3 regions of the Massilia suwonensis genome follow, and region 2 is predicted to be linked to each of the others. Evidence: predicted binding sites of a transcription regulator. Region 2 holds the regulator's gene; each other region holds the start of a gene.
The links. Region 2 encodes HrcA, which represses chaperone genes, less so after heat shock. Its sites were predicted from a motif close to TTAGCACTCNNNNNNNNNGAGTGCTAA; they were not measured.
Positions count from the first base shown of each region.

Region 1: groES (co-chaperone GroES) is a predicted target of HrcA. The motif match lies at 1,939-1,965, and genes of this name have one in related genera.
Region 3: rpoH (RNA polymerase sigma factor RpoH) is a predicted target of HrcA. The motif match lies at 1,419-1,445, and genes of this name have one in related genera.

Region 1 covers NZ_JBHSMR010000013.1:2,021,140-2,024,413, reverse strand. The annotation lists gene groL (chaperonin GroEL) at 1-1,526, opposite strand, end outside; gene groES (co-chaperone GroES) at 1,562-1,852, opposite strand; gene ACFPQ5_RS17240 (hypothetical protein) at 2,230-2,475, shown strand; gene ACFPQ5_RS17235 (cell division protein ZapA) at 2,472-2,783, shown strand; RNA gene ssrS (6S RNA) at 2,830-3,011, shown strand; gene ACFPQ5_RS17225 (EVE domain-containing protein) at 3,086-3,274, shown strand, end outside.
Region 2 covers NZ_JBHSMR010000013.1:2,637,265-2,640,538, reverse strand. The annotation lists gene ACFPQ5_RS19995 (hypothetical protein) at 1-430, opposite strand, end outside; gene ACFPQ5_RS19990 (HAD family hydrolase) at 648-1,364, shown strand; gene hrcA (heat-inducible transcriptional repressor HrcA) at 1,439-2,470, shown strand; gene fur (ferric iron uptake transcriptional regulator) at 2,762-3,196, opposite strand.
Region 3 covers NZ_JBHSMR010000001.1:464,742-468,015, reverse strand. The annotation lists gene ACFPQ5_RS02025 (VOC family protein) at 1-272, opposite strand, end outside; gene rpoH (RNA polymerase sigma factor RpoH) at 394-1,287, opposite strand; gene ftsX (permease-like cell division protein FtsX) at 1,814-2,734, opposite strand; gene ACFPQ5_RS02010 (cell division ATP-binding protein FtsE) at 2,731-3,274, opposite strand, start outside.

The DNA.
Region 1 (3,274 bases), 620 kb from region 2:
ATCGACGCTGCGTTCTGCAGTGCCGAGCGGGTGACCTTGGCTGGGTCCAGCACGCCCATTTCGACCATGTCGCCGTAGGTGCCGTTGGCGGCGTTGTAGCCGTAGTTGCCCTGGCCGGCCAGCACGCCCGAGACGACGACCGATGCTTCTTCGCCTGCGTTCTGGACGATCATGCGCAGCGGCTCTTCCATTGCGCGCAGGACGATCTTGATGCCGGCTTCCTGGTCAGGATTGTCGCCTTGCACTTGCAGGTTGGCGCGGGCACGCAGCAGGGCGACGCCGCCGCCTGGCACGATGCCTTCTTCAACCGCGGCGCGGGTGGCGTGCAGCGCGTCTTCCACGCGTGCTTTCTTTTCCTTCATTTCGACTTCGGTGGCAGCGCCAACCTTGATCACGGCAACGCCGCCGGCCAGCTTGGCCACGCGCTCTTGCAGCTTCTCGCGGTCGTAGTCCGAGGTCGCTTCTTCGATCTGGATACGCACTTGCTTGACGCGCGCTTCGATGTTTTCAGCCGAACCTGCACCGTCGATGATGATGGTGTTTTCCTTGCCGACTTCGATACGCTTGGCCTGGCCCAGTTCCGCCAGCGTGACCTTTTCCAGGGTCAGGCCGACTTCTTCGGCGATCACCTGGCCGCCGGTCAGGACAGCGATGTCTTCCAGCATGGCCTTGCGACGGTCGCCGAAGCCAGGAGCCTTGACGGCAACGGTCTTCAGGATGCCGCGGATGTTGTTGACGACCAGGGTCGCCAGCGCTTCGCCTTCGATGTCTTCGGCGATGATGACCAGCGGACGGCCGGCTTTTGCAACTTGCTCCAGCACCGGCAGCAGGTCACGGATGTTCGAGATCTTCTTGTCGCACAGCAGGACGAACGGATTGTCGTGGATGGCGACTTGCTTGTCCGGGTTGTTGATGAAGTAAGGCGACAGGTAGCCGCGGTCGAACTGCATGCCTTCGACGATGTCGAGTTCGTCGTTCAGCGACTTGCCGTCTTCGACGGTGATGACGCCTTCCTTGCCGACCTTTTCCATCGCTTCAGCGATGCGCTCGCCGATCGAGTAGTCCGAGTTGGCCGAGATCGCGCCGACTTGCGCGATTTCCTTCGAGGTGGTGCATGGCTTGGCGATCTTGGCCAGTTCTTCGACGGTGGCGGCGACGGCCTTGTCGATGCCGCGCTTCAGGTCCATCGGGTTCATGCCGGCGGCAACGAACTTCATGCCTTCGCGCACGATGGCTTGTGCCAGCACGGTCGCGGTGGTGGTGCCGTCGCCGGCGTTGTCGCTGGTTTTAGAGGCGACTTCCTTGACCATCTGCGCGCCCATGTTCATGAGCTTGTCTTTGAGTTCGATCTCTTTCGCGACCGAGACGCCGTCCTTGGTGACGGTCGGTGCGCCGAAGGCGCGATCCAGCACGACGTTGCGGCCTTTAGGACCCAGGGTGACTTTGACTGCGTTGGCGAGGATGTTGACGCCTTCAACCATCTTGGCGCGCGCTGCGTCGCCGAAAATAACTTCTTTAGCTGCCATTTTTTATTTCTCCGAGAGAGTTTCTGAGGGGAGGATTACTTGACCAGCACGGCCATGATGTCTTCTTCGCGCATCACCAGCAGTTCCTGGCCGTCGACCTTGACGGTCTGGCCCGAATACTTGCCGAACAGGACGCGGTCGCCAACCTGGACTTCCAGTGCACGGACTTGACCGTTGTCCTGGACTTTGCCGTTGCCGACAGCCAGGATCTCGCCCTGGTCTGGTTTCTCGGCGGCTGCATCAGGAATGATCAGGCCGGAGGCAGTCTTGGTTTCCTGGTCGAGACGCTTCACGATAACGCGATCGTGCAGAGGGCGAAGGTTCATGCAAAACTCCTTTATTCAGTGGTTTGGACTAGCTTTGTTTGCGTTGTGTGCCGCGTCGCATCTGCGCCGCGGCCTGGAAGAGGTTGTTAGCACTCTCATCTAACGAGTGCTAATTATAGGGACGATAATGGGGCATTTCAAGCGGCCATGTTGCGAAATAAACTGCATTGAGCTGATCGTGCTCAAACCATGCCTGGTGGATGAGTTGCCAGTTCGCCATGGCGCGAAGACAAAGCGGAGAGACTAGCACCGATGGCGCGGGGCTTGACGCACTGTTGGCGGGCGATTGATCGGGATCAAAGTGTTAAGAAATCCAGTCAAGTCGCATGACACGCTATCATGTTGACTGTCAAACCATATCAGACCTATAGTTACGAATGATTTCCGAATTCCAAGACCTATCCGACAAAATCGAGCGCCTTGCTGCGCTGGTCGGATCGCTGCGCCGCGAGAACGCGCTCCTGCAGCAGACCAACAAGCTGCTGAGCGAAGAGAACATGGCCTATCTCGAGCGCCTGACCGAAGTCCAGCACCGGGTCGAAGCCGTGATCGAGCAACTGCCGGCGCCGGAAGAAGAGGAAGACGAAGACGCCGAACCCGTTGATGCCGAGGCCGCCCGATGATTTACCTGGATGTGACGATCATGGGCCAGCCCTACCGCCTGGCCTGCAAGGAAGGCGAGCAGGCGACGCTGCGCGATGCCGTGCGCTACCTCGACGGCAAGATGACCGCGCTGCGCGACTCCGGGAAAGTGAAGGGCAACGACCGCATCGCGGTCATGGCCGCGCTCAGCGTGGCGGCAGAATTCCTGTCGGTCAAGTCGCCGCAGGGACCCTTGTCGGACATGACGATGCTCGAAGTGAAACAAAAACTCGAGGTCATGCACAGCGTCCTCGACCAGGCCCTGGCACCGCAAGAAAATTTGTCCTGAGCGGCCAAATTCGTTTGACATGAAGCCTCAAGCGAGTAAACTGCGAGGCACCCTGCGGTGTTCGAGATTGCCATATATTCCTTGAACCATTTACATGCATAGGTTGCGGGATAGTGTTTGATGGGCGTGAGCGTCGCTAGATCGACGAACCCGAAATTGGACTGACTGTGACCACCTTGAGCCATCAGGTTCGGGATGCCGGCAAAAAACGGCACAGGCGGGGCTACATTCCATGAAAGCGGTTGCGGGCAAATGCACGCAGCCGTTTTTTTATGCCCGCTTATTTTTGGAGTCCCAAGCAGATGCGCTACTGGTTGATGAAATCCGAACCCGATGAAGTCAGTTTCGACGACGTTCTCGCAGCGCCCGGACAGACTGTCGCCTGGTTCGGCGTGCGCAACTACCAGGCCCGTAATTTCATGCGCGATGCGATGCAGGTCGGCGACGGCATCCTGTTTTATCACTCCAGTTGCGCGGTTCCCGGTGTCGCG
Region 2 (3,274 bases):
TGCGGTCGGAACCGTTCACGATTTCCAGGCCGGCGGCGTGGCTGCCGTTGACGCGCACCGTCAGCGGGAAGGTTTTCAGGGTGCAGACGACTTGCACGCTCGAGATGCTGAAGACGGCCTTGCCGGTGCCGGTGCCTTCGACCACCTTGCAGCCGTCGGTGCCGCCCGGCGTCGACGGTTGGGTGTTGTCGGGCGAGGCGACCACTTTCACGTTATAGGTAGCGTCGGTCTCGACCAGGTCGGGGAAGACGAAGGTCGTGCCGACCGGGACTTCGTAGCGCGGGCCGTCGTTGTTCGTCAGCACCAAGCCGGACTTGGTGTAGCCGCTGATGGTGCCGCCGACAAAGACATCACCGTCGCCGCCGCCGCAGGCGGACAGGCTCAGCGCGCACGCCAGCGCAATGCCGGCACGCAGGGGGGAACGAATCATAATTTCTCCAAAAAAGGGGAGGGGCAAGGCGCGCAAGCGGAGGCGCCTGGCCACATGCTGGAAAGTTTGCCCATCATTTTAGAGCATTTGACAAGCCCCGGGCTCATTAGGGTTTGTATCACGGTGTAACGACGGGCACGCGCTCGTACCCGTTTGCACGCATTTGCAATTCTCTGCTGGCCTCGCTATGCTGGATTCTCCCAAACGACAGCCACCGATGAAGCCCTCCAACCGCCGCCCCTGGCCCAAAGCCATCCTGTTCGACCTCGACGACACGCTGTGGCCGATCGCCCCCGTCATCCTCCAGGCCGAGCAGACGCTGTTCAAGTGGCTGGCCAGCAATGCGCCGCGCGTGGCCGAACGCTTCACCATCGACAGCCTGCGCCAGGCCAGGCTCGAATTGCTGGCGCGCCGGCCCGAATTCCAGCTCGACCTCGGTGCGCTGCGCCGCGCCGGCCTGATCGCCGCCTTCGAACAGGCCGGCGAAGACGCGGACAAGGTCGAACTGGCGATGACCGAATTCTTCGCCGCCCGCAACGCCGTGATTCCCTACGACGACGTCCTGCCCGGCCTGCTGCGCCTGAAGGGACGTGTCCTGATCGGTTCGGTTACCAACGGCAATGCCGACCTGCAGACCATCGGCCTGGCCCACCATTTCCACGCCTCGGTGTCGGCGCCCGGTTTCGGCCGCGCCAAGCCGGACGCGGCGATCTTCCACGCCGCCTGCGACGCCCTCGGCGTGGCCCCGCAGGACGCCGTCTACGTCGGCGACGATTTGCTCCTCGACGTGCAGGGCGCCCAGCGCGCCGGGCTGCGCGGCATCTGGATGAACCGCACTGCCAGCCGCCGGCACCTGGAAGAGGGCGTGCAGCCCGATGCGATCGTTTCGAATATGGATGACCTGATCGACTGGCTCAAGCGCGAGCACGCCTGAGCCTACTCTGCACGCACAGGGCGCCTTCCAGGGTGCATAATAGCCGTGCAACCATTCCGCGCGCTTCTACTTCCATGCAACTTGAACCCCGAGCCCAAACCCTGCTGAAAGCCCTCGTCGAGCGCTACATTGCCGACGGCCAGCCGGTCGGGTCGCGTGCGCTCTCGAAGATTTCCGGCCTCGACCTGTCACCGGCCACGATCCGCAACATCATGGCCGACCTCGAGGAAATGGGCTATGTCGCCAGCCCCCACACCTCGGCCGGCCGGGTGCCGACGCCGCGCGGCTACCGCCTGTTCGTCGACACCCTGCTCACGGTGCAGCACCTGGAGGGCCAGCACGGCCAGCACGGCGTCGATCCCGAGCGCATGCGCATCGCCGCCCAGCAGCCGCAAAAGATCATCGCCAACGCGGCGCAGATGCTGTCCTCGCTGACGCAATTCGCCGGCGTCGTGCAAAGCCCGCGCCGCGAGTCCGTGTTCCAGCAGATCGAATTCCTGCGTCTGTCCGAAAAACGCATCCTGCTGGTGATCGTCGATCCGCGCGGCGACGTCCAGAACCGCCTGCTGTTGACCGACGTCGACTACACGCCGGCCCAGCTGGTGCAGTCGGCCAATTACCTGAACCAGAATTTTGCCGGCCTCAGTTTCGACGACGTGCGCCTGCGCCTGACCGGCGAATTGCGCCAGCTGCGCGAAGACATCGGCGGCTTGATGCAGACGGCGGTGGAAGCGGGCAGCGAGGCGATGGCCGAAGGCAGCGAGGAGATGGTGATTTCAGGCGAGCGCAATTTATTGTCGGTGTCCGACCTGTCCTCGAATATGAGTTCGCTACGCCAGCTGTTCGAGATGTTCGAGCAAAAGACCGGCCTGATGCAGCTGCTCGACATGTCGAGCAAGGCGGGCGGGGTGCAGATCTTTATCGGCGGCGAATCGAAGCTGGTGCCGATGGACGAGATGAGCGTGGTCACCGCGCCCTACGAGGTGAACGGCAAGATCGTCGGCACCCTGGGCGTGATCGGGCCGACCCGGATGGCGTACGAGCGCGTGATTCCGATTGTCGACATTACGGCGAAGCTGCTGTCGAATGCCTTGAGCAACTCTTAACGGCTGACATGTACCCGTAAGGTGGGCGGCTCCCGCCGCCCACGCGTTCAACCAGCGCCAGAAACCTCGCGACAGGTTTTCATGCGTCGAACTCGTGGGCGGGGGACCCGCCCACCTTACGAGCGTGTGAAAAAATCGCCATGGCCGCGTTGCATCGTCTCGCCGTACCCTCGTACTGTCTTCGACGATGCGCCTTGCCCTGACGATTTTTTCACACGCTCTACGGGTGGATGCAGGTTGTAACAAAAAACGGCGCCATTGGCGCCGTTGTGCATTGCGGGTGCAGCTTGCTCAATTGTTGCCGCGGTGCGGGCAGGCCACCTTGGTGCAATTGCCGTAGATGGCCAGCGCGTGTTCGGCGATCTTGAAACCGCGTTCGCTGGCGATCTTGTTCTGGCGCGATTCGATCTCCTCGTCGAAGAATTCCTCGACGTGGCCGCAATCGAGGCAGACCAGGTGGTCGTGGTGCGAGCCGGCGTTCAGTTCGTAGATCGCCTTGCCGGTTTCGAAGTGGTTGCGGTTCAGGAGCCCGGCCTGCTCGAACTGGGTCAAAACGCGGTAGACGGTCGCCAGGCCCACGTCCATGTTCTCGGCCAGCAGGATTTTATAGACGTCTTCCGCCGTCAGGTGCCGCACTTCGCTGTTCTGGAAAATTTCGAGGATTTTCAGGCGCGGCAAGGTCGCCTTCAGGCCGCTCGCCTTCAGGTCGGTCGGTTTGTTACTCATGTTTGTTACTCGTAGATGGGCGGAGTGCTTTATGATATAGCGTTTTGGAAGCTCCCGCTAAACGTTTTGAGGTTACTT
Region 3 (3,274 bases), on a different contig from region 2:
TGCTCGAAGCGCACGCCCTTGGCGGCAAGCGCGGCAACAACGGCTTCGAGCCGGTCGCCGAGATCCCAGGTGACGGACGTCGCCTTGTTGGTTCCCCCATACGCCGACTGATAAACCTGCACCCGCGCGGCGCCGCTGCGGTAGGTGAGGAAATCCGGGTAGTGGCTGCGCCCGCTGTCTTCCTCGAGCCCCAGCACCTCGCCGTAGAATGTGCGTGCAGCAGCGATATCGCGTACGCCGACCGTCGCGATCGCATCCGTGTTTGCCAGCATGTCCGCCTCCATGGGTGAGAATCGATACGCTACCCCCATCCTGTCGGGTACAGCGCGCGCTTGCCGGGCAAAAAAAAGCGGCCCTCGCAGGGCCGCTGTGTCTTGCTACATGCCTGGCGCCTTACACGTACGCCGCCAGCGCACCTTTCATCTTCTTCAAAGCCGCCGACTCGATCTGGCGAATCCGCTCGGCCGAGACGCCGAACTCTTCGGCCAGCGTGTGCAGGGTCGCACCCGAACCGTCGTCATTGGCCAGCCAGCGCGCTTCGACGATGCGGCGCGAGCGTGGGTCGAGCTTGCCCAGCGCCGTTTCCAGGCCTTCGCTCTGCAGGCGCGTGACCTGCTCGGCTTCCAGCACCTTGGTCGGCTCCTGCTGGTCGGACGACAGGTAGGCGATCGGCGAGAACTTGTCGTCTTCGTCGTCGGTCGGCGCTTCCAGGGCGATGTCGCGGCCCGAGAGGCGGGTTTCCATCTCGATCACTTCCTCGCGCTTGACGTCGAGCATCTTCGCCAGGTCGTCGACCTGGGTCGGGGTCATCGCGTCCAGGCCGGTCTTGTTGCTGCGCAGGTTGAAGAACAGCTTGCGCTGGGCCTTGGTCGTGGCGACCTTCACCAGGCGCCAGTTCTTGAGGATGTACTCGTGCATCTCGGCCTTGATCCAGTGCATCGCGTACGACACCAGGCGCACGCCCTGGTTCGGGTCGAAACGCTTCACGGCCTTCATCAGGCCGATGTTGCCTTCCTGGATCAGGTCGGCGTGCGGCAGCCCGTAGCCGAGGTAGCCGCGCGCGATCGACACCACCAGGCGCAGGTGCGAGAGCACCAGCTTTTGCGCGGCGTCGAGATCGTTCGCTTCCCGCAGGCGCTTTGCCAGCGAAACCTCTTCCTCGTGGCTCAACATCGGCAGGCGGTTGACGGCGGAAATATACGCGTCGATGTTACCGAGATTGCCGGTGAAGCCGAGGTTCAGGGCACGGCTGCTGGTCGGAACCAATGCGGATTGTGCGGACATCATGTTTTTCCTCGTAGAATAATCTTTGCTGCATCGGCCGGTCAGCGGGACATCCCGGAGCCGGTTGCACGCTGTTGTTTCGATGCGTGCCCAATGCGGATCAGACCTTGTTTACCTTCTCTTGAGCACATATATTAGCACTCTCCATGTGAGAGTGCTAGCGACCCCCGGGCTTCTGCGGGTCGTTTAAGTTTCATCAAAGTATTTCTCTACGGTATCGAAAAAATGGCTGATTTACTGTAGAGCAGAACCCTGCATAACTGTTGAGATAGATTAAATGTACTGGGCTTGCGTGTGCTGTCAGGACTCAGGTTACGGGCGCGGGACCGGCATTTTCTGTTAATTGGCGCACCGAGAAAAGGCATCCAGAGCGGCTTGCGCATCTGTCTGGCGCGGCAACGGCATGCGCGCCTACAAGCCGGGGCGTGAAAATTCGCATGGCGGCACCATATCCGGATGCCCGGGCGCCAAATGAAAAAGGGCGACAAGGACTGGCCCTGTCACCCTTTTATTAAGCAAAAAACAATGCTTAGCGCATGCGCGCCAGGTGTCGTTGCACTGAGAGCAAGGCGCCGGTCAAGCCAAGGCCGGCGCTGATCGCCAGCAAACCCGCAGCTTCCAGGGGACCCAATGGTGCCAGCTGGAATTCCGAGGCGTACAGCCTTGCGAATTCGGCAATCGCACTGTTCAGCGGATTCAGGGCCAGCATTACCGCGCCCAGGGCGACGGCGCCGGCGCACAGGCCGAGCAGGGCGCCCGTGTAATAGAAGGGACGGTGGATGAAATTATCGGTCGCGCCCAGCAGCTTGGACACGGCAATTTCCTCGCGCTGGGTCAGGACCTGCAGGCGGATCGTATTGAACACCACCGCGATCACCACCGCGCCCAGCGTGATTGCCAGCAGCAGCAGCGCCAGGCGCAGGATGCCGAGCAGGGCGGCCAGGCGTTTCACCCAGGCCGAATCGACCTGCACGGTATCGACCCGGGGCAGGGCGCCCATCTGCTCGACGATGCCGTCGATGCGCGCGGCCTCGGAGGTGCTGTTGAAACCTTCCAGCTTCATCACATAGCTGTCGGGCAGCGGGTTCTCGCCCAGGGTGTCGAGGGCGGCGGACAGGCCGCTGCGGTCTTTCAAATCGTCGAGTGCCTTTTCGCGTGGCACGAACACGATTTTCGCGTTGCTGCCCTGCAGGATCTGGCGCAGCTGCGGCTCCAGCCCCTGGGCGTCCTCGCGCGTCGCGCCGGGATTGAGGAACAGGCTCACTTCCGGATCGACCGACAACTGCTCCGACATCGGGCGCACATTGTCGAGCAGGGTGATGCCGGCGAAGGGGAGCGCGAGCGCGACCGCGACGACCAGCACGTTGAACAGGAAACTGCCCGGCGCCTTGCGCAGGGTAGCCAGGGCCGCGCCGAGCGCGAACTGGTGCTGGCGGATCCACGGGCTCATGCCGCACCTCCCACGTTGCCGGCAGAAACCAGCTCGCCGTGCTCGAGACGGATCACGCGCGCCGCGCCGTCGAGCACCTGCTCGTCGTGGGTCGAGATCAGGCAGGTCACGCCGACCGAATTAAAAGCGCGCAAGGCGTCGAGCACCTTGTCGGCCGCCACGCGGTCGAGATTCGCCGTCGGTTCGTCCGCCAGGATGATCTGCGGCCGGTTGACGATGGCGCGCGCGATCGCCACGCGCTGCTGCTCGCCGCCCGACAGTTCGAGCGCCTGGGCCTTGGCGCGGTCGAGCAGGCCGACCTTGTCGAGCGCGGCGCGGGCGCGCTGCTCGGCGCCGGCCTTGGGCGCACCCGTCACCAGCAGCGGCAGCATGACGTTGGCCAGGATGTTGCGGTCGTTCAGCAGGCGTTGGTGCTGGAAGATCAGGCCGAGCTTGCGGCGCAGGAAGGGGATGCCGGGTTTGCCCAGCTTGCCGATGTCCTGGCCGAACACGACCACGCGTCCGCTGCTGGGACGCTCGATGGCGGCGATCATCTTCATC